One region of the Eubacterium sp. 1001713B170207_170306_E7 genome, then DNA from elsewhere that is predicted to be linked to it. Evidence: predicted binding sites of a transcription regulator. Region 1 holds the regulator's gene; each other region holds the start of a gene.
What was found. The regulator Rex, encoded in region 1, represses fermentation and respiration genes when NADH is low (regulators of the CRP and FNR family bind a similar motif). The targets are predictions, from matches to a motif close to ATTGTTAANNNNTTAACAAT.

Region 1 (4,185 bases):
ACCGGACGATGCTCATCGCTGTGGTCGGTGTCGGGGTTGGTGTATTTCTGGTCATCGCGCTGCTCCGTTTTGTTTTTCAGATGAAGCTGTATCATATTCTGATCATTGGGTATATTGCTGTTTTTGCCCTGTCCTTTTTTACAAACCCTGAGATGGCCCCTGTCGCCTTTGATTCTGGCGGCGTGACCACAGGTCCCATTACGGTGCCCTTTATCCTGAGTCTGGGCAGCGGGATCACCAGCGGTGTAAGAACCAGCAGGGAAGGAACAGACAGCTTTGGCATGGTCGCCCTGTCCTCTCTGGGGCCGGTGCTGGCCGTCATGATTTTGGGGGTGATCTTCAGATGAACCTGATCAGTCATTTATTGGATGGTATAACAGAGGTGGCATGGGAGGTTTTCCTGGCCATTCTGCCCATCGTCCTGATTTTTTTGTTTTTGAACGCCATTGGACTGCGGCTGCGGCCGCCGGTCATTAAGCGGATTATCGGCGGCTTTGTGGTAACCTACCTGGGACTGGTGCTTTTTCTCCAGGGAGTACATATCGCCTTTGTGCCCGCAGGTGAGTTTTTAGGCGCGGCCCTCGCGGAGCTTGAGTACAGCTGGATCCTTATTCCGCTGGGCTTTGCCATCGGCTTTCTGGTGGCCTTTGCCGAGCCGGCCGTCCAGGTCATGGTCAAGCAGGTTGAGGAAATGACCAGCGGCGCCATCAAGGCGCGGGTCATGCTGCTGGCCATCTCGCTGGGGGTGGCGCTGGCGGTTATGACAGCCATGATCCGGCTGCTGGTGGGCATTTCGCTGTGGTGGATTCTGATTCCTGGCTATATCCTGGCCTTTATTCTCGGCCGCTTTGTAGAGCCGAATTTTCTGGCCATGGCCTTTGACAACGGCGGAGTGGCCACAGGGCCCATGTGCTCGACCTTTATCCTGTCGCTTTCAGTAGCTGTGGCAGGTGCGACGCCGGGGCGCGATCCGCTGCTGGACGGCTTTGGCGTGGTGGCGCTGATCGCCCTCGCACCCATTCTGACAACCCTGCTGCTGGGCTTTTTTTACAGGCAGAAGGAGGCCTACAGAAAAAGGCAGTGTGAAAAGCAGGCCCGTGATGCTTAACCCGTATTGACATAAGATTTTAATCATATATAATATGTAGATTACTTAGCGAATGATGGAGGAAAAAATGGAAGACAGAAATAAAATTAAGACCGAGCTGATTGTGGTGATTGTGGAAAAGGATATGTCCGGCGAGGTCATCGACGCCGCCAAGCAGGGCGGGGCCGACGGCGCGACCGTCATGTACGGGCGCGGGTCCGGTATCCATGAAAACGCGCGGTTTTTTGGCATTACCATTGAGCCGGAAAAGGAGATTGTCCTGATTCTGGTGGACGCGGCGATCCGAAAGGCGGTGCTCTGCTCGATTCAGAAAAAAATTGAAATCGACAAGCCGGGTATGGGCATCGCCTTTGTGCTGGATGTGGCCAAGGTGATCGGCAGTCCGCATCTTAATCTGATGTCCGACATCACCGATTAATTGCTTTTCAAGACACTGCAAAGGCATTTGTTTGCGGGATTTCTGAAGGAATCAAAAAACTTTGACAAATTTTTAATTAATTCGGTCATAAAAATTGACGTTTTTTTAACAACTTGATATAATAAAAAGGATAAGTACGACGCAGGAGGGGAGTGCAGAATGCAAACTTTTTCAAAAAGGGTATCGATGACAGTTGTTAAGCGTCTGCCCAAGTATTACCAGTATTTAACCGATTTACAGGATCAACATATTGAAAAAATCTCGTCTAAGGAGCTGGCGGCTATGATGGGGCTGACCGCCTCGCAGATCCGTCAGGATTTGAATTCCTTCGGCGCGTACGGTCAGCAGGGGTACGGCTATAAGGTAAAAGAGCTGAAGGAAGCTATCCGCAAGATTCTGGGGTTGGACCTCCAGTATAACTGCATTATCATCGGTTCTGGGAACCTGGGCCATGCCATTGTCAATTACGAGCGCTTTAAGGAAGAGGGCATTCATTTCAAGGCCATGTTTGACGTGGATCCGGATCAGATCGGTAAAAAGGTGGGCAATGTGACCGTATACCACATGGACGATCTCGACGCCTTTGTGGCGCATCACAAGATTGACATCTGTATCCTGAGTGTACCGCAGCAGGTTGGGCAGGAAACCACAGACCATGTTGTAGAGCTCGGAATCAAGGCTATTTTGAACTTCGTGCCTCTGGACCTGACAGTGCCGGATGATGTGGTGGTTGAGAGTGTGAACATCACCGACAGCCTGTTTACATTAACCTATCTGATTAACGAAGAGGATGACAGCGAATAAAGCGAAATACAGCAGGCTTACGCCTGCTTTTTTTGTAAAAAATAGGAGTTGTGTTTCAAAAATAATTATTATATAATAGAATGAAATATAAACGAAACTAATACTAGGGCAAATCTGCTGAAAAACAGAGACGCAAAGCTACAGGGCCTAAACAGATATACTGTAGGGCAGCCAGCTGCAGTTAAACCCATAATAGGAGCTGTGAAATGGCAGGGAAAAAGACAAATGAAACCATTGAAAATAATGTTTATAGTGTAGCTTTGCGCAATATTTACGACGAGCTCTATGAACTGAATGTGACCAAAAATCGTTATCGGCTCATCTATCATGTCGAGGGTAAATACGTCATCCCGGCAAAAGACGGGGCTTTATCAGACGGCATTGCCGATGTGGCTGCTCACATGATCCATCCGGAGGATTCGAGACGTTTTTTGGATTTTTTTGATATTGACAAAATACACGCGGTTTTGGATTCCGGAAAAACCAGTGTCATCGGAGAGTTTAGAAAGCTGTGGGTGGACGGCGTTTATCACTGGGCTTCGCTGACGGTTTTTCCGGCAGAAATTGAGGGCGAGCAGGATGAGATCCTGCTCTGCTTTATCATGGACATTGAATATAAAAAGCAGCTGGAGGCCGTGGAGAAGGAAAACGAAACGCTCCAGAAAAAGCAGGTGGACGACGAGCGCTACCGTCTGGTCGTGGGTCAGACAAACACCCTGGTGTTTGAGTGGAACATTGAGACCGGTAAGCGCTATTACGCACCGGAGTTTTCGCAAAATTTTATGGGCCGCTATGATGGCCGGGATATCAAAATAATCTGGCTGAACGACGGAGTCGTCCATCCCGAGGACATTAAGACATTAAAGCAGAAAATGAGCATGGACGCCATCAGCAATGGGCAGGTAGAGCTGGAAATCCGCCTTTGCAATAAAAAGGGCCGCTATGTCTGGTGCAAGATCGTATTTAATGTGCTGTACAACGAAGGCGGCGGACTTAACCGGGTGATCGGCACTCTGAACAACATCGACGAGTCCAAACGCGCCCACGAGACGCTGAAGTACCGGGCAGAATTTGATATGCTGACCGGTATCTATAACATCAACACCTTCTACACTCAGGCAGAAAAGCTGATCCAGGAGCACCCAGAGCAGAAGTATGCCGTGGTGCGCCTGGATGTTAACCGGTTTAAGTTTATTAACGATCTGTACGGGCGTGAGGAGGGCAACCGGCTGCTCCGTTTTATGGCAACGGTTATTTCGTCTCATATGGGCCCGCTGGACGCCTTTGGGCGCATGAACAGCGACGTGTTCTGCCTCTGTGTGTCCTACGGCTCCGGCAGGCCTCTGCTTGCGCGTATCCAGAAGATACTCGAAGAAATCAACCGGTATTCAGAAACCTATCAGGTGATGCCCTCCTGCGGTATCTGCATTGTGAGGGACCGGAGCGTCCAGATCAGTATTCTCTGTGACTGGGCAAATCTGGCCCAGAAGACCATAAAGGGGAGTCTGATCAAACAGTGGGCCTTTTATGATAAAAAGCTGAGGGCCAAGCAGCTTGAGGAGCAGCGGATTGAAAACGAGATGGATGACGCGCTGAAGAAGGGCCAGTTTAAGGTGTATCTCCAGCCCAAGCACAATGTGCAGACAGGCGAAGTGATCGGTGCGGAAGCGCTGGTACGCTGGGATCATCCCGAAAGGGGATTCCTGACACCTTACCGTTTTATCCCGCTTTTTGAGCGCAATGGCTTTATTATCAAGCTGGACGAATACGTTTGGGAGGAAACCTGCCGAATGATAAAATCCTGGCTGGACAGGGGAATGGAAGCGGTTCCGGTATCAGTCAATGTGTCCAGAGT
Region 2 (4,185 bases), on a different contig from region 1:
TGCCAGGCCATGAAAAAAAGAGATGCGGTGCCTTTTTGGCGCCGCATCTCTTTTGCGTTTAGATTTTCTGGCAGGACTGCTTCAGCCCTGGCAGCATGGCTCTCGATTTCTTTGTATATTTTCTGTCCTTCTGTTTTTTAAAGCTAACTTTAATTTTTCCGGTTTCCTCGTTGACTACAGCAGTTTTGAAAATGACGGTCACTCTGCTTCTTTTGGTTTTTTCCACATTATTCATCACTGCCATATCATGCTCAAGTCTATTTTGAAATTCTTCCCAGGTTGCATATTCTTTTTTGATCGTATTATCTGTTTTCATTTTAAACTAAAGGCTCCTAACATTCCAACATCATGCGGGGACAAATTTGACCATCCGTCACCGTTATACTGGCAATCGCCAAGCAAACAAACTTTTTACTTTTCTGTCGATATGCTCTTTGGCTGTATCCTTATTATAGACGGTTAATCCTTTAAAATCAAGGAATTTCAGATAAAAATTTCTTTTATTGGTTATCTGTTTAACAATAAAATATTTTTATTCACTGCCGGCCGCTTTCTGGGCGGACTTGCGGGCGCTGCGTCTTTTTACATAAATTAAAGTTTTCTTAAGCACCGGGATCATAATCGCCCATACTGGACTCGATTATGTGATCAAACCATAAAAGGATGGCCTGACTTTCTGACACATCATCTCAATAAAAAAGGACCAGCCCGATTTTGGCTGATCCCTGAATGTTTTAGTTATCCTTATTGGTTCTTCTCCAGATGTGCATTTTTTCAGCTTCTGCGATGAGCTCGTCGCGGAAATCCGGGTGGGCTACGGAGATAATAGCGTCACATTTTTCCCAGGTGGACAGCCCCTTAAGGTTGACCTTGCCGTACTCGGTTACCAGGTAATGGATATTCGCACGGGTATCAGTAACAACGGAACCCGGCTGCAACGTCGGCACAATACGAGACTTCATTTCGCCGTCTCTTGTCATAAAGGTGGAGGAGCAGCAGATAAAGCTCTTTCCGCCGTTTGACAGGTAAGCGCCCAGCACAAAGTCGAGCTGTCCGCCAGCGCCGCTGATGTGCTTGATCCCGGAGGATTCTGAACTGACCTGGCCAAAGAGGTCAACGTCGACAGCGTTGTTGATGGACATGAAATCGTCAATGGCAGAGATGGAGCGGATATCGTTGGTATAATCGACCGGCGCGCTCATGCACTGCGGATTGTCATGGATATAATCATACAGCTTCTGGGTACCTGCGCCAAAAGCGTAGGTCTGGCGGAAGCGGTCGATATTTTTTCTGGAGCCGTTGATTTTGCCGGCTTTCGCGATATCGACAAAGGCATCGACGTACATTTCGGTGTGAACGCCCAGATCCTTCAGATCGGATTCGGCGATGAGTGAACCGACAGCGTTTGGCATTCCCCCGATACCAAGCTGGAGGCATGCGCCGTTCGGAATTTCTTCTACGATCAGTTCGGCAACTTTTTTGTCAACATCGGTTGCGGGACCGCCAGCGCCCAGCTCTGCCATGAGGGGATTGGGACCTTCGACGATTTTATCGACCTGAGAGATGTGAATGGCTTCTTCAAAGCCGCCAAGGCATCTCGGCATATTTTTATTGACTTCAACAATGATTGTTTTTGCGCGTTCGCACATTGCCATCATATGTGAGGCGTTGGGGCCAAAATTGAAATAACCATGATCATCCATCGGTGCGACCTGGAACATGGCCACGTCCACATCCTGCTTGGAATCTCGGTAGTATCTCGGCATTTCGGAGTAACGGATCGGTGTGTAGTAGGCGAAGCCCTGGGCAATGGCCTTTCGTTCGATGCCGCTCATGTGCCAGGAATTCCAGGTGATATGATCTGCCGGATCTTCGATTTTAAAAATCTCGGGTACCCACATCAGGATCCCGCCGCGGATTTTGAGGTCAACCAGGTCGTTTTCGACCACATGGGCTGCCAGTGCCCGATCCAGCTCTCTTGCTGTGGCGGAGCACCAGCCGTAATCCAGCCAGTCGCCGGATTTTACAGTCTTGACAGCTTCTTCTGCCGTTACCAGTTTTTCAGCATATTCTTTAATAAAACTCATTTTTCCCTCCCATTTGGAATTGCTCTTAGTTAAACAATTGTCAATGTTTACTTATCCCTTATTATAACATACTATCCGCTGGTTTTTTAAAAAAAGCGAGAAATTACACGGAATTTTTTGTCATTCCGGCGTTTCGCTTATTTCTTTTTGCTGCTCCTGCCGCCTTTTTTGATCCATACCTCCGGCGCGCCTCTGAAAAAGGCCTTGAGGAAGTAAAGTCCTGAAAATACTGGCAGGGTAAAGGCCAGTGACGAGCAGACGCTTTTGATAATCTGAGTTCCTGAGCTGAACGACAGATTATTTAAAAACTGGCCGAAAGCCTGATCGACAAGCATCAGATAAGCCATGCCCCCATAAAGCGCCAGGCAGACCAAGGCAAAAAGCAGGTGTCTTACGTCAAAGACTGGTCTCGGCATGTGGAACCATGCGATAAAGCAGGCGCCTGCGGCCAGGAGCAGGGTAAGCAGCGGCGTGACAAGAAAATTATAAACCACGAGGATTTTGCCTGTTATCCCCACTCTTTCCTCCATGCTCACAGCCGCCATGGCCCCGGTCATATGGGCCTGAAGCTGATCGTAGGCGACGACAAAGAGCATGATAAGAATAATGGCCAGAATCAGGTTCATGATTTTTTTGGAGACGGGCTCAGGGTTGGGCGCGCTACGCAGCCCCTTATACAGGAAAACCCCGCCGAAAAGGAAAAGGCCGCTGGAAGCATTGGCGAGGGAGGCCCGCAGAGGGACTACCGCGATAAGGGCAGTGAGGGACGCGCCCAGAGCCGCCATCACAAGGCCAACGGTCAGGTTAAAAACCGACAAGTGCGCTTTGCGGCGTTTAAAGTCGTTGGCAATGCCCCCGATCAGGGCCCCCAGAAGCACCAGGTACACCCAGAACATGGACCGGATATAGACCGGCACCGCCAGCGTGCCGCCGCTTTCTAAAAAGCTCTGGCTGGCTGCATTGATGTACTCGACATAAAAGGCCTGAATGGCCGCGTACAGCAGGATAAACAGAATGGCCAGCAGGCCGCCCCGTATCCGGTAGATTTCCTGTTTCATGATTCACACCTCTTTCCAAAAAAACGCTATACTAAAGCAGCTTTTGCTTTAGTATAGCGTTTTGAAATCGTTTTATCGAGGGTAAATATTTATCTCCTGCCTGTCCCTGTTTGTCAGATCCGGATGGAGACATAAGTACCCTCCTTCGCCTCGACGTGGACGATCTCGAGGCCCTTATACTGTCTCAGAACAGAGGTACAGTCCCGCACGATCATCTTAAAATAATCCTTGGTCACCAGATCTCGGAAGGGCTCGGGAACAGACTCCCGCATTTTGACAAAGGCGATCTCTGGCACCAGGTTAACCGCGAGGGAGGCCAGCCGCAGCGGAACGGGCAGCCAAAGCCGAAGGTTGCCTTCATGTACTACAACGTGCATGGGTTGCTCCTCCAGGGTCAGCCAATGTAAACTTTAACGGTCGAGCCATCTGACGCACTCACATCCACAATGGTCCCAAGGGTTTCATTATCAATACATTCCAGAATGGCGGTGGTCAGGGCTTCCAGATCAATTTTCTCGGAGCCCTCCCACTGGATCGGCAGTTTACCGGTAACCTTGAGCATCTGCTGCACAATTTTAACGGGCAGCTGCACATTCACCTTGTCCCCTTCCGGGGTATCCACGACCACGCGCAGCATTTTGTCATCGTAGCCGCTACCCTTCGTGCTAACAGGCTCGATCCAATTGCCTTCCGGGGTGTCCGCCGGTGTTCCGGCTTCTGCCGGAGCTGCCTGGCCCAACGCGTCCAGCAGGCCCACTGCCTGCTCGGCGGAAATTTTGCCTTCTTCTACCATTTTTAATATTCGCATTTTTTCTTCCATTATATTCCTCTTTTCTGCAGACCTGTCCGGTTCTGCCCTCAAATTCTAATGCCTGTTTTGCCGGGCCGCTATTCGGTTTCTTTCATCTGCTCCAGAGCCTCCTCGGGCGTGATCTCCCCATTTTCAAGGGCGTCCAGAATCTCCTTTTTCCGGGTTTCTGAAACCGGCAGTGGGTTTTCGGGCTTTTCGCCAAGCTTCTCAATGATCCCGTCCAGACGGG
Region 3 (4,185 bases), 180 kb from region 1:
ATTGAGGAAACCATCAATCCGCTGATCGGCCAGATGGTTCAGTCCGCCGGGATTACCACAGATGACATCTATGAGATGTGCGCGGCCGGCAACACGACCATGACCCATCTGCTGCTGGGAATCAATCCAGATCATCTGAGACGGGAGCCCTTTATTCCCGGTGTCAATACGATTCCTGAAATGAAGAGCACGGAAATCGGTATCCGCATCAATCCCGAGGGCCGGGTCTACCTGGCGCCATCGGTGGCAAGCTATGTTGGGGGCGATATTACCGCTGGCGTATTCGCTGTTCCGGTTTGGCTTCAGGAAGAATTTACCATGCTGGTGGACCTTGGGACCAACGGCGAGATCGTCTTTGGCAATAAGGACTTTATGATGACCTGCGCCTGCTCAGCAGGCCCGGCCTTTGAAGGCGGAGAAATCAGCTGCGGGACCCGCGCGGTTCCAGGCGCCATTGAAGAAGTCAAAATTGACGACGCCACATTAAAGGCGAGTTTTTCAACCATTGGCGGAGAAGCGCCGGTAGGCGTCTGCGGTTCCGGTATCATCGACCTTATCTGCGAGATGAAGCGGACCGGCATTATTGATGGCAAGGGCCGTATCAGCAAGGATATCGGCAATCCGCGGATCGCCTTTGACGAATACGACATTGGGCGCTACTTTGTCTGCTCAAAGGAGCTGGACGGCAGTGCCAAGGATATCTACATCACAGAGATTGACATCGACAGCTTTATCAAGGCAAAGGGGGCTGTGTTCTCAGCCATCCACACCCTGATGGAAAGCATGGATATGCCGATTGAGGTGCTTGAAAATGTGTATGTGGCCGGAGGAATCGGCAGCAATCTCGGCATCGAAAACGCCATTGCTTTGGGAATGCTCCCGGATATCCCGGTTGACAAGTACTACTATATTGGAAACAGCTCAATGCAGGGGTGCTATCTGGCCCTGACACTGGCTGAGGGAAAAGAAAAAATCGCAGAAATTGGACAGAATATGACTTATATGGAGCTCAGTGTTCACCCTGCTTATATGGACGCCTTCATATCGGCCTGCTTTATCCCGCATACGGATATGAGCCTGTTCCCAAGCCTGCAAAAATAGACAGAGGTAACCAATGCTAAATTCTGAAATAGAAGCAGCCATCGAAGAAAAGCGAAAAGACAAGCTGCCCTATGATCATTATAAAAATCTGATAAAAGATAAGGACCCGCTGGAGATGGCGGAGCGGTCCACCTGTCCCTATGACCCCGAAACACAGATGTTTACTGTAACGCTGATGGGTGAGGTGTACAGAGTGAAATACCCTGAAGGCGACGTGCTTTTAAAAGACGGAAGCGCCTTTGACGATTACAAGCCTATGACCATGATCCTGCGTTATCTGCTTAACGCCCAGGGCGTACCGCCCATGGGCACCACCATCGCATACCGGGATATTTCGGGGGGGAACCACTATTTTAAAAGCTTTGAGGGCCGCTGCCTTAAGCGCTTTGCCTTTACCTTCAACTACGACGTCGAAGGTCTGAAGCGGGCCATGGAAAAGCTGAACGCGGAGCCCAAAAAGCATGGGGATTTATCCTACCGGTTTGAGTTTATCAACAACATGTATCTGACCGTGATTCTCTGGCTGGGGGACGATGAGTTCCCGCCGGAAGCACAGATTCTGTTCGACAGCAATATCACCTCAGGCTTTGACGCCGAGGACCTGGCGGTCATGGGAGATATTTTTATCCCGGCTCTGAAACGGCTGGCAAAAGCGGAGGAAAACCTGTAAAATATAGTAATAACGCATTTATTTACGGGGACGTTTTCAGGGGTTTCATGAAATCATTTAAACCTACTAAATAACTGCGAATTAAAAGCTTTAGAAAGACGGGTAAATTTTTGTTTTTGGTCGAAAAATGTTTGACAAACTTATAACAAGATAGTAGTATATGTGTATACTTATATATACAAGTCTGTGTACACCGGTTTATTTTCAATTGAAATTTTAAAGCAACCGGAATTTGTCATGTTCACAAAACGATTCCGGGCTTTGAAATATAAAAAAATACTAACAAGAACGAGTTAGGAGGTAACGAGGAAATGCCATTCAAAAAAGCAGAACAAAAGTTTAGTGGCAAGATCAATGAGTGTGTAATTGGTGTTGGAGATGCAGCGATTACCCTCGGAGGAGAAAAAGGATTACCATTTTTAAGTGGTGAAGGAAACGCACCGGTTGTTGGTGTCGAAATTTTAGACAGTTACCCAGAAGATTGGGAAAAATGTCTGGTTGACGCTTACGGTGATGTCGTAAAGGATCCTGCAGCATGGGCAAAATATGTACAGGACAATACAGACGCACAGTTTATTGCGTTAAAATTAATCAGTGCCGATCCTAACGGCGCTAACAAATCATCTGAAGAATGTGTTGAGATCGCTAAAGCTGTCGAAGCGGCTGTCGATCTTCCGCTGGTTATTGCCGGCTGCAACAACGCTGAAAAAGACGGTGATTTACTGGTTAAGGTTTCTCAGGCGCTGTCTGGCAAAAACGCTGTTTTATTCTCAGCTGTTGAAGATAACTACAAATCTGTTGGCGTAGCAGGTAATGCTGACGGCCACAAAGTATCCGGCCAGTCTGCTGTTGATATCAACCTTGCAAAACAGTTAAATATCCTGTTGACACAGTTAGGTGTTGACGGCGGAAACATCATCATGGATGTTGGAACCGCGGCTGTTGGCTATGGTTTTGAATATGTTGCTTCTACAATGGACCGTATCCGTTTAGCTGCTTTAGGCCAGAACGATACCGACCTGCAGATGCCAATCATGACCAATGTCGGCGACGAAGCCTGGGGCGTAAAAGAAGCCGTATTCACTGAAGAAGAAGCTCCTGAATGGGGAAATCAGGAAGAACGTGGTATCGCTATGGAAGTTTCCACTGCAGCTTCTTGCTTAATCGGCGGCTCAAACGCTGTTATTGTTAAACATCCGGAATCAGCTAAAGTGATTAAAAACTTTATCAAAGAGTTAGTAGGTTAGGAAAGGTAGGCGCAAAAAAATGGCAGTAAAAGGTTTAGATATTTTTAAACTGACTCCTAAGAAAAACTGTAAGGAATGTGGATTCCCTACATGTATGGCATTCTCAATGAAAGTAGCCGCTGGCGCTGCAGAAATTGACAAATGCCCGTATATTACAGACGAAGCTAAAGCTCAGTTATCTGAAGCTACCGCTCCTCCGATGAAAACAATCAAGATCGGAACCGGCGACACAGAATGTGCTCTGGGCGGCGAAACCGTATTATTCAGACATGAAAAAACTTATGTCAGCAAGGCTTTATTCGCAGTTGAATTCTCAGATGCCGATTCTGACGATGAAATCGCCAAGAAGGTAGCGCATTTAGAAGCTGTTAAATATGACCGTATCGGCGAATTAATGTGTGTAGAAGTCGCTTCTGTACGTTATGCTGCTGACAAGGCTAAATTCTTAGACCTGATCGCTAAAGTGATCGAACTGGGCCGTGTGCCAATGGCAGTTGTAGAAGATGTTGATGTGGCTAAGGAAGCCGCTGAAGCAATCAAGGCTGCTAAGGGTATCTTAATGGGCGCTACCCCTGCAAACGCCGACGCGATGGTAGAAGTTGCCAAAGCTGCTGACGTTGTACTGGGCGTTTCTGCCGGTTCAATCGAAGAATTACATGACGTTGTTGAAAAAATTGAAGCCGCTGGCTACAAGAACCTGGTTCTGAACGTTGGCGACAGCTCTGTCAAAGAAGCTTACAACAACGCTGTAACCATCCGTACCAACACTCTGAAGGGCGATGACAGAACCTTCGGCTATCCTTCAGTTGTATTTGTTAACAAGCTTGCCTGCTGCGAACAGATGGAAGTTGCCTTAGCTTCTGCTTTTGTTCTGCGCTATGGCTCCATCATCGTAATGAGCGATATGGATTTCAAACAGGCTCTGCCGCTGTTCGGCTTAAGACAAAACATCTTTACCGATCCTCAGAAACCAATGCGTGTCGAACCGACCATCTACGAATTCAATAAAGCTGACGACAACGCACCTGTACTGGTTACCGTTGACTTCGCGCTGTCCTACTTCGTAGTTTCCGGCGAAATCGAACGCTCTAAGGTTCCTGCTTACCTGGCTATTCCAGATGCTGGCGGTTACTCTGTTCTTACAGCCTGGGCTGCCGGTAAATTCGG
Region 4 (4,185 bases), on a different contig from region 1:
GGAGCGTTGTTAGCAATTTTACCTGCTAATTTCAGCGCTGCTGGCATCAGTTCGTCTGCCGGATAAACAGCATTAACCAGTCCCCAGCTCAAAGCGTCAGCCGCTTTGATGTTGGTGCAGGCGTACAGCATTTCCTTTGCTTTACCGGTCGGGATCAGGCGTGCAAGACGCTGTGTGCCGCCGAAACCAGCGGTGATGCCCAAGCCGACTTCCGGCTGGCCAAAGGTTGCGTTTTCAGAAGCCAGACGAATGTCACAGGACATAGACAGTTCGCAGCCGCCGCCAAGGGCAAAACCGTTAACCGCAGCGATCACCGGGATCGGTAAGGTTTCGATCTTTCTGAAAATATCGTTGCCTTTTTTACCGAAGGCTTCGCCTTCAGCCTGAGTCAGGCTGCTCATTTCACCGATGTCTGCACCGGCAACAAAAGATTTCTGACCAGCGCCTGTGATAACCAGGCAGCGAATCGTATCGAGGTCAACGCCGTCGATCACTTTTTCCAGATCTTCAAGGACTTCGCTGTTTAAAGCGTTTAAAGCCTTTTCACGGTCGATGGTGATGACAGCAACGGCACCCTGTGGTTCATATTTAACAAAACCCATTGTAATTACCTTCTCTCCTTAATTGATAAAATCCTTTATTTTCACTAAGAGAAAGGCCGAAATACAAGGCTCAGTCCCTTTCCCGCGAATCAGCCCATTTAGGCGTAAGTGGGAAAGGGGGAGCACTGCAGTAATTCGTCCTTTATCTGCGCAAAATTAGTCCATTTCAACGATGGTGGATACACCCATACCGCCGCCGACACATAAGGTCGCAAGACCTTTTTTAGCGCCGCGTTTCTGCATTTCGTGCAGTAAGGTAACCATGATGCGGGCACCGGAAGCACCTACCGGATGACCTAAGGCGATCGCGCCGCCGTTGACATTTAATTTATCTTCAGGAATGTTTAAAGTTTTTCCAACTGCGCAGGACTGAGCAGCGAAAGCTTCGTTTGCTTCTACCAGGTCCATGTCGTCGATGGTTAAACCAGCTTTATCTAACGCTTTGCGGCTGGAGAAAATTGGTCCTACGCCCATGATGGAAGGATCAACGCCAGCGGAAGCGCCGACAACAAATTTAGCCATTGGCTTAACGCCTAATTCTTTGGCTTTTTCAGCAGACATTACAACGATAGCGGCAGCGCCATCATTGATACCGGAAGCGTTGGCAGCTGTTACGGTACCATCTTTTTTGAAAGCCGGACGCATTTTAGCAATGCCTTCAGCGGTAACGCCTTTTCTTGGGAATTCGTCAACTTTAAAGTCAACCATTTCTTTTTTAACTTTTACCGGAACCGGTACGATTTCGTCGTCGAAACGGCCTGCTGCCTGAGCAGCTTCACATTTCTGCTGGCTCTTGGCTGCGAAATCATCCTGGTCTTCACGGGTTACATCATACTGTTCTGCGACGTTTTCAGCGGTAATCCCCATGTGATAGTGGTTGAACGCATCGGTTAAACCGTCTTTGATCATGGTATCGATGAACTGGCCGTCGCCCATTCTGTAGCCATAGCGTCCCTTTGGAACCGCGTAAGCAGCGCTGGACATGCTTTCCATACCGCCGGCAACAATGATATCGGCTTCGCCAGCCTGAATCATAGCAGCTGCCAGATTGATACATTTCAAACCAGAGCCGCATAAGTTATTCAGTGTTAAAGCAGGTACTTCAACCGGAATACCAGCGTTTACAGCGGACTGACGGGCAACACTCTGTCCCTGGGCAGCCTGCAGTACACAACCCATTAATACTTCATCAACATCTTCAGGTTTAACGCCTGCGCGGTTTAATGCTTCTTTGATAACAATGCTTCCCAGGTCTACAACTGGAACGTTTGCCAAGGAACCACCAAAACTACCAATTGCTGTACGGACAGCACCAGCTAATACTACTTCTTTTGCCACTTAAAATTCCCTCCATTAATTCTCACATTTCCATGTGAATATTTGATAATTTATCTTATACTCCAACTGTCCATTTATAGAACAAAAGGAGTATCTGTTAAATATATAACAATACTACCACATATCCAGCCAATTTGCAATAGATTACAGGAAAATTCTGTTATTAAACGGTCTTTTTTTGTGAAATATGTATATACAGGTATATTGACCCTCTATAATCCTACAAATCCTCCATAAGTGGTGTTTTATTGTATCTTTATACTACTCAATAAAGCTTTAAATTAGCCTTATTTTTTGATTTCTTTTTTCTTGACGCAATCTGTGTTAAAATAGCCCTTAAGAAAACCGCTGAAAGAAAGAAAAGAAAATCATGAATCTATTATCCGTCATCAACCTTAAAAAAACCTACGGGGTCAAGACCCTTTTTGAAGAAATCAGCTTTAACATCGAGGACAGCGATAAAATCGGTGTCATTGGTATTAATGGTACCGGCAAGACGTCCATGCTGCGGATTGTGGCCGGACAGGACAGCCCCGACGCCGGCGAAATCCGAGTCTATGGCGCCAAACGTATCGAATACCTGGCCCAGACGCCCGAGCTTGACCCCTGCGCCACCGTCCTGGCCCAGGTCTTCCGGGCCGACACCCCGGAAATGAACACCCTGCGCGATTACGAAAGTACCTTGGACCTTCTGGCCCGCTATCCCGAGGACGAAAAGCTCCAGAAGCACCTGCTGGGTCTGACCGATACCATCGACGCCGCAGGCCTGTGGAACCTGAAATCCCAGGTGGAAACCATATTAACACAGCTGGGCATCAAGGATTTTGACAAAACCATCGGCGCCCTGTCCGGCGGCCAGCGTAAGCGTGTGGCCATGGCCTCTGTGCTGCTGACCCCCTGCGACCTCCTGATCCTCGATGAGCCCACGAACCACCTGGACAACGAAACCATCACCTGGCTCGAAAAATATCTGGAAAACCGCAGGGGCGCGCTCCTGATGGTCACCCATGACCGCTACTTCCTGGACCGGGTGGTCAACAAGACCATGGAACTGGACGGCGGAAAACTGTACGAATATACCGGCAATTACTCCGAGTTCGTCGAAAAAAAGGCCGCCCGCAAGGAGTTCGAGAGCGTTATGGAGCAGAAGCGGCAGAACCTGTACCGGCGCGAGCTGGCGTGGATCCGCAGGGGCGCCCGGGCAAGAACCACCAAGCAGAAAGCCCGGATCCAGCGCTTTGAGGACATTAAAAACAGCGCCGCCGACCTGGGCGAGGACTTCCTTGAGATCAACGTGGGGTTCACACGGCTGGGTAAACAGGTGGTGGACATGGATCACGTATCCAAGGCCTTTAAGGGCCAGTGTGTGGTGAAGGACTTCAGCTTCATCTTCGACCCGGACGAGCGCGTCGGCATCATCGGAAAAAATGGCCGGGGAAAATCGACCCTGCTCAACCTGATTGCGGGGAAAATCCGGCCGGACAGCGGCAGCATCGTCATTGGTGACACAGTCAAAATCGGCTATTTCTCACAGGAATCCGAGGACATGGACCTGAGCCTGCGGGCCATCGAGTACATCCGCGAGGGTGCAGAAACCGTAGAGAACGCCCGGGGCGAGGTCATTACCGCGGCCCAGATGATGGAGCTGTTTCTTTTTGACCGCACTGCTCAGTGGATTCGTATCTCAGAGCTCTCCGGCGGTGAACGGCGGCGGCTGTACCTGCTCCGCATCCTTATGTCCGCGCCCAATGTACTGCTGCTCGACGAGCCCACCAATGACCTGGACATCGACACCCTCAAAATCCTGGAAAACTACCTGGACGATTTCCAGGGCAGCGTGCTCACTGTTTCTCATGACCGCTACTTCCTGGACCGGGTGTGCGACACCATCTTCTCCTTTACCGGCGGTGGCGAGATCCTGGTGCAGACCGGTAATTTCACCGACTACATGGCCAAGCACGCCGGCAAGGACAATGAACCGGCCAGCAACAAGCCCAGTGAGGCGAAAACCGAAAAGGTCCGGTCAAAAACCATTCGCCTGAGCTATCGGGAGCAGCAGGAATATGACCATATCGACACGGAGATGGAGGCCCTGGAAATCCGCCTGGAGGAAATCGACCGTGAGATGGCCGGCATTACAACAGACTACACCCGCCTCCAGGCTCTGAGTGAGGAAAAAGACCAGTCCGAGGAAACCCTGCTCGAGAAAATGGAACGGAAGGAATACCTGGAAGGCATTAAGAAT

Region 2: a site for Rex is predicted at 2,113-2,132, ahead of I2B62_RS00770 (butyryl-CoA:acetate CoA-transferase). Genes of this name have one in related genera too.
Region 3: a site for Rex is predicted at 1,902-1,921, ahead of acsD (acetyl-CoA decarbonylase/synthase complex subunit delta). Genes of this name have one in related genera too.
Region 4: a site for Rex is predicted at 2,034-2,053, ahead of I2B62_RS05830 (acetyl-CoA C-acetyltransferase). Genes of this name have one in related genera too.

Annotation. Positions count from the first base shown of each region.
Region 1 covers NZ_JADMVE010000004.1:412,853-417,037, reverse strand. The annotation lists gene I2B62_RS12525 (DUF1538 domain-containing protein) at 1-347, shown strand, start outside; gene I2B62_RS12520 (DUF1538 domain-containing protein) at 344-1,108, shown strand; gene I2B62_RS12515 (P-II family nitrogen regulator) at 1,176-1,526, shown strand; gene I2B62_RS12510 (redox-sensing transcriptional repressor Rex) at 1,686-2,330, shown strand; cyclic di-GMP riboswitch class I at 2,428-2,513, shown strand; gene I2B62_RS12505 (EAL domain-containing protein) at 2,537-4,185, shown strand, end outside.
Region 2 covers NZ_JADMVE010000001.1:154,652-158,836, reverse strand. The annotation lists gene I2B62_RS00780 (helix-turn-helix domain-containing protein) at 1-13, shown strand, start outside; gene I2B62_RS00775 (hypothetical protein) at 59-316, opposite strand; gene I2B62_RS00770 (butyryl-CoA:acetate CoA-transferase) at 735-2,087, opposite strand; gene I2B62_RS00765 (hypothetical protein) at 2,225-3,145, opposite strand; gene I2B62_RS00760 (hypothetical protein) at 3,259-3,522, opposite strand; gene I2B62_RS00755 (hypothetical protein) at 3,540-3,965, opposite strand; gene I2B62_RS00750 (DUF2089 domain-containing protein) at 4,034-4,185, opposite strand, start outside.
Region 3 covers NZ_JADMVE010000004.1:231,879-236,063, reverse strand. The annotation lists gene acsV (corrinoid activation/regeneration protein AcsV) at 1-1,101, shown strand, start outside; gene I2B62_RS11765 (DUF3786 domain-containing protein) at 1,115-1,771, shown strand; gene acsD (acetyl-CoA decarbonylase/synthase complex subunit delta) at 2,083-3,018, shown strand; gene acsC (acetyl-CoA decarbonylase/synthase complex subunit gamma) at 3,038-4,185, shown strand, end outside.
Region 4 covers NZ_JADMVE010000002.1:100,772-104,956, reverse strand. The annotation lists gene I2B62_RS05835 (enoyl-CoA hydratase-related protein) at 1-602, opposite strand, end outside; gene I2B62_RS05830 (acetyl-CoA C-acetyltransferase) at 759-1,940, opposite strand; gene I2B62_RS05825 (ABC-F family ATP-binding cassette domain-containing protein) at 2,311-4,185, shown strand, end outside.